3 regions of the Pseudomonas sp. CH61 genome follow, and region 3 is predicted to be linked to each of the others. Evidence: predicted binding sites of a transcription regulator. Region 3 holds the regulator's gene; each other region holds the start of a gene.

Region 1 (3,278 bases), 3.2 Mb from region 3:
TGTCTTCTTCGTGCTCGGTCCAGGTGTCTTCCAGCACGCCGCCTTCATAGGAGATGTGCAGCAGGTTGGCGTCCATCGAGTACGGGGACTTCTTCTTGCCGTGACGCTCGATCGGGATCGCGTGCTTCTCGGCGTAGTCCATCAGTTTTTCGCGGGACAGCAGGTCCCACTCGCGCCAAGGTGCAATGACTTTTACGCCTGGCTTGAGTGCGTAGGCACCCAGTTCGAAACGCACCTGGTCGTTGCCCTTGCCGGTGGCGCCATGGGAAATGGCGTCAGCGCCGGTTTCGTTGGCGATTTCGATCAGACGTTTGGCGATCAGCGGACGTGCGATGGAAGTACCCAGCAGGTACTCGCCCTCGTAAACGGTGTTGGCGCGGAACATCGGGTACACGAAATCACGCACGAATTCTTCGCGCAGATCGTCGATGTAGATTTCTTTGACGCCCATGGCCTGGGCCTTGGCGCGGGCCGGCTCGACCTCTTCGCCTTGACCGAGATCGGCGGTGAAGGTCACCACTTCACAGTTATAAGTATCCTGCAGCCACTTGAGGATCACCGAAGTGTCCAGGCCGCCGGAATACGCCAGAACGACCTTGTTTACGTCCGCCATGCCATCACTCCACGGGGTTCTACGGAAAGCCGAGGAGTCTACCGCTCAAACGCGATAATTTACAGAGGCGCGACAGCTTAAGACGACAAAGCGACAGAATCTGTCGAGAGCGCGACGATGACCGGCGGGTCAGGAAGTCGCTGCAGTGCTGGCTGGCGTGCTCGCTTGCGGTGCTGGAGCGGTCACTGGAGCCACGCGCGCCAGTTTTACATTGACCCGACGGTTCTTCGCACGATTGGCCGCATTGGTGTTCGGCACGATCGGATATTGCTCGCCATGGAAGCGTACGGTGATCTGCGATTCCTGAATGCCGTTGGCCTTGAAGAAGTCGACCACTGCCAGCGCTCGGCGGCGCGACAGTTCACGGTTGGTCAGGCGATTGCCGCTGTTGTCCGAGTGGCCATCGAGCTCGATGTGATTGACCGTCGGATCGGCCTTCATGAATTCGAGCATCACTTGCAGCTTGGCCTTGGCGGCGGCGTCCAGATCAACGCCCTCGCCGGGGAAGCCGATCTGCGACTGCTTGATCTGGTCGAAATTCTGCGGCAGCAATTTCGCCACACAGGTCTGATAGTCGTTAAACGCTTTGCTGAATTTCACCGGCAATAAACGCACTTCCGAGACACGGCCATCGCCAGACGCGCGACGTACAACCGGGCTGCGCCCGTCCAGCAGACCGCTGATCAGACCACCGGCCTGCGACTGCGAACTGCTGAACAGCACGTTGCCGCTGCCAAGCCGGACGCTGCCCAGATTGATGTCACCACGCCCCGGCTGCCAAGGCGCAGCGGCTGCCAGCAACGTTGCCGAACCACCGCCAAGCATGGCGTTGTAGGCGTTCAGACGAAAGATCGCCTGCTCGCCCGCCTTGCGCACGAACTCGCCCGAGCCGAAATCGGTGATCGGCTGGGTCAGACGACATTCGAACTTGTCGCCGGCGACCGTCCACTCAATGTTCTCCAGACGGGTCTGGTACGTGAGCGCCATCGCGGGAAGGCTGGCAAACACACTGAGCAAGGCTAAATAACGCTGGCGCACGGGAGGCTCCATTGGCTTCTGAAACACAAAGACCGATTCACACTATGTTTACGGCATACCTACGGGATATCGGAAGCTTCCCGCAAAACTTGATAGCGAGTGCCTGCAAGAGTCTTTTCCGGTAGCATTCGCCTCAGTTTGACCCGCCTGGAATCCCCTCATGTCCGACCGCCTGACCCTGCTGCGTCCCGACGACTGGCACATTCATCTTCGCGATGGTGCCGTGTTGACCAATACCGTTGCCGATGTTGCGCGCACTTTTGGTCGCGCCATCATCATGCCCAACCTGGTACCCCCGGTGCGCAACGCCGCTGAAGCCGACGGCTATCGCCAGCGGATTCTCGCTGCCCGCCCGGCCGGCAGTCGCTTTGAGCCGCTGATGGTGCTGTACCTCACCGACCGCACCCAGCCCGAAGAAATTCGTGAGGCCAAGGCCAGCGGTTTTGTCTATGCCGCCAAGCTGTACCCGGCCGGCGCGACCACCAACTCCGATTCCGGCGTGACCAGCATCGACAAGATTCTGCCGGCGATCGAAGCCATGGCCGAAGTCGGCATGCCGCTGTTGATCCACGGTGAAGTCACCCGTGGCGACGTCGATGTGTTCGACCGCGAAAAGATTTTCATCGATGAGCACATGCGCCGCGTGGTCGAGCGTTTCCCGACGTTGAAAGTGGTGTTCGAACACATCACCACCGGCGACGCCGTGCAGTTCGTCAACGAGGCTTCAGCCAACGTTGGCGCGACCATCACCGCGCATCACCTGCTCTACAACCGCAACCACATGCTGGTGGGCGGGATTCGGCCGCACTTCTATTGCCTGCCGATCCTCAAACGCAATACGCACCAGGAAGCCCTGCTCGACGCCGCCACCAGCGGCAGCGCGAAGTTCTTCCTTGGCACCGATTCGGCGCCGCACGCGCAGCACGCCAAAGAAGCCGCTTGCGGTTGCGCCGGCTGCTACACCGCGTACGCCGCCATCGAGATGTATGCCGAAGCCTTCGAACAGCGTAACGCGCTGGACAAGCTCGAAGCCTTCGCCAGCCTCAACGGCCCGCGTTTCTACGGCCTGCCGGCAAACACCGATCGCATCACCCTGGTTCGTGAAGAATGGACCGCCCCGACCAGCCTGCCATTCGGCGAGCTGACCGTTATCCCGCTGCGCGCCGGTGAAAAACTGCGCTGGCGCCTGCTGGAGGAACACGCGTGAGTGAAGACCATTTCGACGACGAACTGGACGGTCAAAGTGGTGGTGGCGGTTCCCGTCACCCGATGGCAGCACGCTTTCGCGGCTATCTGCCGGTAGTCGTCGACGTAGAAACCGGTGGTTTCAACTCGGCCACCGATGCGTTGCTGGAGATTGCCGCGACCACCATCGCCATGGATGAAAAGGGTTTTGTTTACCCGGACCACACCTACTTCTTCCGTGTTGAGCCGTTCGAAGGCGCCAACATCGAAGCAGCGGCGCTGGAGTTCACCGGGATCAAGCTCGATCACCCACTACGCATGGCGGTCAGCGAAGAAACTGCGCTGACCGACATTTTCCGTGGCATCCGCAAGGCGCTGAAGGCCAACGGCTGCAAGCGCGCGATTCTGGTCGGTCACAACAGCAGCTTCGACCTTGGCTTCC
Region 2 (3,278 bases), 1.7 Mb from region 3:
TTGAGGTCAGATCTTGAAGCTGTCGACCAATTGCTTCAGGCGATTGGCCTGCTGCGACAACGCATCACAATCCTTCAACGTTTCATTGAGGTTGGCCACGCTCTGCTGGTTCAGCAGGTTGATCTGGTTAACGTCGACGTTGAGGGTTTCCACCACGGCGGTCTGCTCTTCGGTCGCCGCGGCCACCGACTGGTTCATGCCGTCGATTTCACCAATGCGCTGAGTCACGCTGACCAGACGCAAACCGGCCTGGTTGGCCACTTCCACGCTCTGCTCGCTGGAGGCCTGACTGGCGTTCATGGTGGTCACCGCTTCGCGCGAACCGATCTGCAGCGAGGTGATCATCTTGTGGATCTCTTCCGCCGATTCCTGGGTGCGATGGGCGAGGTTACGCACCTCATCCGCCACCACCGCAAAACCACGTCCGGCTTCACCGGCACGCGCTGCTTCGATCGCGGCGTTGAGCGCCAACAGGTTGGTCTGCTGCGAAATGCCTTTGATCACATCGAGGATGTGGCCGATGTTGTCGGTGCTGGCGTTCAGGGTTTCGATCTGCGTGCACGACAGGCTGATCTTCTGCGACAGCTCGGTCATCGCCAGGATCGTTTGCTCGACCACCTGACGCCCGTCATCGGCCTGCTCGCTCGCGCCGCTGGCGTGTTGCGAAGCATCCGCGGCGTTGCGCGCAATTTCCTGCGTGGCGGCGCCCAGCTCGTTGATCGCCGCAGCGACGCTGTTGGTGCGTGCACTTTGCTCGTCAGAGCCGACGATCGAGGCGTTGGACGACGCCATTACGCGTTGCGACAAATCATGCACGTGGCGGGTGGCGGAAGACACTTCGGAAATCGACGCGTGAATCCGCTCAACGAACTGGTTGAACGCGCTGCCCAATTCACCGAACTCGTCTTTGCTTTCCACAACCAGACGACGGGTCAGGTCGCCTTCGCCCTGAGCAATGTCCTGCATCGCACGGCCCATGGTGGTCAGCGGACGCATCAACACATTGATCAACAGGCTCAGCAGCAAGGCAATCGCGGCCACGGCGACAAACATCGCGATCAGCGCCGAAGTGCGGAATTGGCTCAGTGCGGCGTAGGCCTTGTCGCGATCGATCGACAGACCGATGTACCACTGCGCATTCGGCAGGTCGCTGACCGGAGTGAACGACAAAATACGTTCCTGGCCGTTAAGCACGACGTTCTGGTTGCCCTTCTCGATGCGCACGCTGGTGTTCGGGTAGATGTCTTTCAGGTTTTTCATGACCTGGTCTTTGTCCGGGCTGACGATCACCTGACCGTCGGCGCTGACCAGAAACGCATGGCCAAGGCCACCGAAGTCCACCGAGTTGATGATCTTCACCAGGGTTTCCAGGCTCAGGTCACCACCGACCACACCGAGCAGCTCGCCGTTCTTTTTCACCGGCATGGCGATGGTCACCACGAGCCCGCCGACGGCCGCCATGTACGGCGGCGTCAGCATGGTTTTGTCAGCCACAACGGCTTGCTTGTACCAAGGACGCTGACGTGGGTCGTAGCCGTCCGGCATCTTCGCGTCAGGGCGCTGGGTGAACACACCGTTGGCCTGACCGACGTAGGTGAACTGGAAGTTCGAGGTGAAGGCTGGTTGATCGACCAGACCCGGGAAATCCGCGTCCTTGCCCTGATGGGCAACGTTCTGCGCGAGGTTTTCCAGCACCAGAATCCGCCCGCTCATCCAGTTCTGCACGCTGCTGGCGGTCAGATCACCGGCCTGCTGCACAGAGGACTGGAGGTTCTGGCGAATGGTGTTTCGCTGCAGATAGTCGTTGTAGAGGGTGAACAGCGCGAACGCCAGGACCACGACGCCCGAGGCGGCCAACAGGATTTTATGGCTGAACTTGAGATTCATTTCATGGGACTTCTTATGCGAAAAGTGGGGATGCGTTCCGGATGCAACATTCCATGTACAGCGCAGGCAGCGTTCTTCAGGCCGCTCTACTTTGGTGCACGCATGTCTCACCAGTCTGTCGGCACGTGTCGGAGAAATCTTAGGGCTGAGCGGGAAATGGATGACATTTCTGAAGGATTCCCGCCGAACGGCGTGCCAGAGCGTCCTCCCCGATGTTTTTCAGGGCTGATGTTCGGGTGGCTGTTGCAAATTTCGTAACCCTTGATGACAATGCGAGTAATTATCATTTGTGACGTTCGCGTTCATGTCCTCACCTGAGTTTGCAGTACAGGCGCTTTACAGTAGTCATCACGGCTGGCTTAACGCTTGGCTGCGCGCACGGCTGGGCAACGCGGCGGATGCGGCAGATCTGGCCCAGGACACTTTCGTCCGTCTGTTGCAACGCACCGAACGCCTCGAACTCAAGGCGCCGCGCGCCTTCCTGCGGACCATCGCTCGTGGGTTGGTGATCGACCATTGGCGCCGCGAAGAAATCGAACGGGCCTATCTCGAAACGATCGCCCATTTGCCGGAAGCAGAAACACCGAGTGCTGAAGCCCGGGCGCTGGTGATCGAATTGCTGGAGAGCATTGCGCGGATGCTTGAAGGACTGAAGCCGAAAGTGCGTCAGGCCTTTCTGCTGGCGCAGTGCGAAGGTTTGACCCACAAGCAGATCGCCGAGCAGATGGGACTGTCGTTGCGCTCAGTTGAACGCTACGTCGCCGATGCGCTGTATCACTGCTACGTGCTGCGGTACGAAAGCTGATGCCTGTGGATAATCTTTCTCTGAGCCGCCGCACCGAGCCGCAGCAACAGGTGGTCAAGCAGGCCATTCACTGGCTGTTGCGACTGCGCAACAATCACGGCAATCCGCGCCTGAATCGCCAGTGCGAACAGTGGCGCGCCGAACACCATGAGCACGAACTGGCCTGGCAACGGGTGCAGTCGCTGCAAGCCGAGTTGAGCAATAACCTGCGCGCGGTGCCCGGTGCGCAAGTGGCGTTCAACACCCTTGAAAACAGTGCGCAGGGTTTGGGCCGGCGACAGGCGCTGAAGCTATTGTCTGGCGCATTGCTGATGGGCTCCGCTGCATGGCTGGCCAAGGACACTGCCGCTTGGCAGCAATGGAGCGCCGATTACGCTACGGCGACGGGCGAGCGGCGCGGCTTCCAGTTGCCGGACGGTACCCGGATCGAGTTGAACACTGCCAGCGCGGTGGATCTGGATTACACCGCGCAACAGCGCCTGATCAAACTGACTCGCGGCGAGATCATTGTCACGTGTGGTGGCTCCGACGAGGGCACGCCGACTGATCGGCCGCTGCGGGTACAAAATCGTCACGGGACTTATGA
Region 3 (3,278 bases):
TCGTCAGCCAGACCATTGACCACCGGCGTAGCGCTTTCCACCAGATCCATGGTGCGGTTGGCCGCGGCTTCCGTCAGCTTGACCACATAGCCCAGGCGTTCGGTGGCGTCGGTGATTTGCGACACTTCCTCGGCCTGCGGCATGTTCGGGTCGATCTGGAAGTTGACGATCGCACTGTGCAGTTCACGTGTGAGCTTGCCCACTTCCTGGTACAGGCCACGGTCACGGGTCTGATTGAGCTCATGGATCAGTTGCACAGCGTCGCCGAACCTGCCTTTTTCAAGGCTTTCGACCAGTTCGACCGCGTGTTTTTTCAGGGTCGACTCGAAATCGCCCTGTGAAGATTCGTTATGCTCCATAGCTCCCCCGCGCGTTCATCAGCCGATGCGTTCGAAAATCTTCTCGATTTTGTCTTTCAACGCCTGAGCCGTGAAAGGTTTGACTACGTAGCCGTTTACACCGGCCTGAGCGGCTTCAATGATCTGCTCGCGCTTGGCTTCTGCAGTCACCATCAGCACTGGCAGGTGCTTGAGTTTTTCATCGGCACGCACGTGACGCAGCAGGTCGATACCGGTCATGCCCGGCATGTTCCAGTCCGTTACCAGAAAGTCGATGCTGCCGCTGTTGAGCACTGGAATGGCAGTCACGCCATCGTCAGCCTCGACGGTGTTGGTGAACCCAAGATCGCGCAGCAGGTTCTTGATGATCCGCCGCATCGTTGAGAAGTCATCAACGATGAGGATTTTCATGTCTTTGTTCAATTCGACCTCCAAGCAGTCTTAAACGCGCCCAGCACCTGGACGCGCCACTTCAATCAATCGGCGCAGCACTCGAAGACTGTCTGGAGCACAACAGAGCAAGACCGGTGCCGTTCATCACCGCACCAGCCTCGTTCGCAGTGTCCCCACACTGCCTTCAGCGCGCTCGCCACTCCCCCAAACGCCCCCGCAAACGGGCCGCGCACTGGCTGTGTAACTGGCTGACCCGCGATTCACTGACGCCAAGGACTTCACCGATCTCCTTGAGGTTCAGCTCTTCGTCGTAGTACAGCGCCAACACCAGTCGCTCACGCTCCGGCAAATTGGCAATCGCGTCCGCCAACGCCGCCTGGAAACGTTCATCTTCCAGATCGCGTGACGGCTCAAGATGAGCACTCGCGCCATCCTCGTGCAGCCCTTCGTGTTCGCCGTCCTGCAGCAGGTCGTCGAAACTGAACAGGCGGCTGCCCAAGGTGTCATTCAAAATCCCGTAGTAATCGTCGAGACTCAATTGGAGTTCGGCCGCAACCTCGTGATCTTTAGCATCACGGCCGGTTTTAGCTTCAATTGAGCGAATTGCGTCGCTGACCATCCGGGTATTGCGGTGAACCGAGCGTGGCGCCCAGTCCCCTTTGCGCACTTCGTCGAGCATCGCGCCGCGGATTCGTATGCCCGCGTACGTTTCGAAACTGGCGCCTTTGCTGGCGTCGTATTTGGTCGAGACTTCGAGCAGGCCGATCATTCCGGCCTGGATCAAATCTTCGACCTGCACACTCGCCGGCAAGCGCGCCAGCAAGTGGTAGGCAATGCGTTTAACCAGTGGCGCGTAACGCTCGATCAGTTCGTACTGCGCGTCACGTGCCGACTTCTTGTAGTAGTTCATACCGCTTGCGGTCATAGCACGGGCCCTGCCGTTTGCTGCACGAGGCGCTCGACGAAAAACTCAAGGTGGCCACGCGGGTTGGCGGGCAGCGGCCAAGTGTCGACCTTCTGCGCGATCGCCTTGAACGCCAGCGCGCACTTGGAACGCGGGAAGGCTTCGTACACCGCACGCTGCTTCTGCACCGCTTTACGCACGCTTTCGTCGTAAGGCACGGCGCCGACGTATTGTAGAGCGACGTCAAGGAAACGATCCGTGACCTTGGTCAACTTGGCGAACAGGTTGCGCCCTTCCTGCGGGCTCTGCGCCATGTTGGCCAGCACGCGGAAGCGGTTCATGCCGTAATCGCGGTTGAGCAGTTTGATCAGTGCGTAGGCGTCGGTAATGGAAGTCGGCTCATCGCAGACCACCAGCAACACTTCTTGCGCGGCGCGTACAAAACTGACTACCGAGTCACCAATACCCGCAGCGGTGTCGATCACCAGCACGTCGAGATTGTCGCCGATGTCGCTGAACGCCTGAATCAGACCGGCATGTTGCGCCGGGCTCAGGTGCACCATGCTTTGCGTGCCGGACGCGGCCGGGACGATGCGGATGCCACCGGGGCCTTGCAACAGCACGTCGCGCAATTCGCAACGGCCTTCGATCACGTCGGCCAGTGTGCGTTTAGGGGTCAGACCCAACAAAACGTCGACGTTCGCCAGTCCCAGATCGGCGTCCAGCAGCATGACCCGACGGCCAAGCTCTGCCAGCGCCAGCGACAAGTTCACTGACACGTTAGTCTTGCCGACGCCACCTTTGCCGCCGGTCACCGCGATCACCTGTACGGGATGCATGCTGCCCATGTTATTTCTTTACCTTGTCTTGCATAGACGGAGGCCACATTACTGGCTGCGCGTTCACAACCGGAACAATGCATGGCAGACCATCGATGTAGGTACAAAAACTGTTCATGAATACCTCAGCCTACCTGCTTGGTCGGGCTGTGATAGATATCAGCGAACATGTCAGCCATGGCTTCTTCGCTGGGTTCTTCCTGCATTTGCACGCTGACGGCGCGGCTGACCAGTTGATGACGGCGCGGCAGATGCAAATCATCCGGAATCCGTGGGCCATCGGTCAGGTACGCGACCGGCAATTCATGACTGATCGCCAGGCTCAACACTTCGCCAAGGCTGGCCGTTTCATCCAGTTTAGTCAGGATGCACCCGGCTAGCCCGCAACGCTTGTAACTGTGATAAGCGGCGGTTAGAACCTGTTTCTGGCTGGTGGTTGCCAAGACCAGATAATTTTTTGAACGAATGCCACGTCCGGCCAGACTTTCCAGCTGCATGCGCAGCGCAGGATCGCTGGCCTGGAGGCCGGCAGTATCGATCAATACCACGCGTTTGCGCAGCAATGGATCCAGCGCCTGCACCAGCGATTGGCCCGGATCGACGTGAGTCACTGGCACATTGAGAATGCGGCCCAGCGTCTTCAGTTGTTCCTGAGCGCCGATACGGAAACTGTCCATGCTCACCAGCGCGACATTCTGCGCGCCGTATTTCAGCACATAACGCGCGGCGAGCTTGGCCAGCGTGGTGGTCTTGCCCATGCCGGCAGGGCCGACCATGGCAATCACACCGCCCTCTTCCAGCGGC

Evidence for each region. The regulator FliA, encoded in region 3, starts transcription of late flagellar genes. The targets are predictions, from matches to a motif close to CTAAAGTTTNNNNNNNNNNNGCCGNTAA.
Region 1: the regulator FliA is predicted to act here: its motif matches at 1,718-1,745, upstream of AC5SEM_RS19690 (flagellar protein MotY).
Region 2: the regulator FliA is predicted to act here: its motif matches at 2,003-2,030, upstream of AC5SEM_RS26705 (methyl-accepting chemotaxis protein).

The regions. Positions count from the first base shown of each region.
Region 1 is NZ_CM182098.1:4,400,121-4,403,398, forward strand. It holds gene AC5SEM_RS19685 (argininosuccinate synthase) at 1-613, opposite strand, end outside; gene AC5SEM_RS19690 (flagellar protein MotY) at 743-1,651, opposite strand; gene pyrC (dihydroorotase) at 1,812-2,858, shown strand; gene rnt (ribonuclease T) at 2,855-3,278, shown strand, end outside.
Region 2 is NZ_CM182098.1:5,907,147-5,910,424, reverse strand. It holds gene AC5SEM_RS26705 (methyl-accepting chemotaxis protein) at 7-1,887, opposite strand; gene AC5SEM_RS26700 (sigma-70 family RNA polymerase sigma factor) at 2,192-2,692, shown strand; gene AC5SEM_RS26695 (FecR domain-containing protein) at 2,692-3,278, shown strand, end outside.
Region 3 is NZ_CM182098.1:1,023,621-1,026,898, reverse strand. It holds gene AC5SEM_RS04640 (protein phosphatase CheZ) at 1-359, opposite strand, end outside; gene AC5SEM_RS04635 (chemotaxis response regulator CheY) at 378-749, opposite strand; gene fliA (RNA polymerase sigma factor FliA) at 916-1,656, opposite strand; gene fleN (flagellar synthesis regulator FleN) at 1,653-2,483, opposite strand; gene flhF (flagellar biosynthesis GTPase FlhF) at 2,600-3,278, opposite strand, start outside.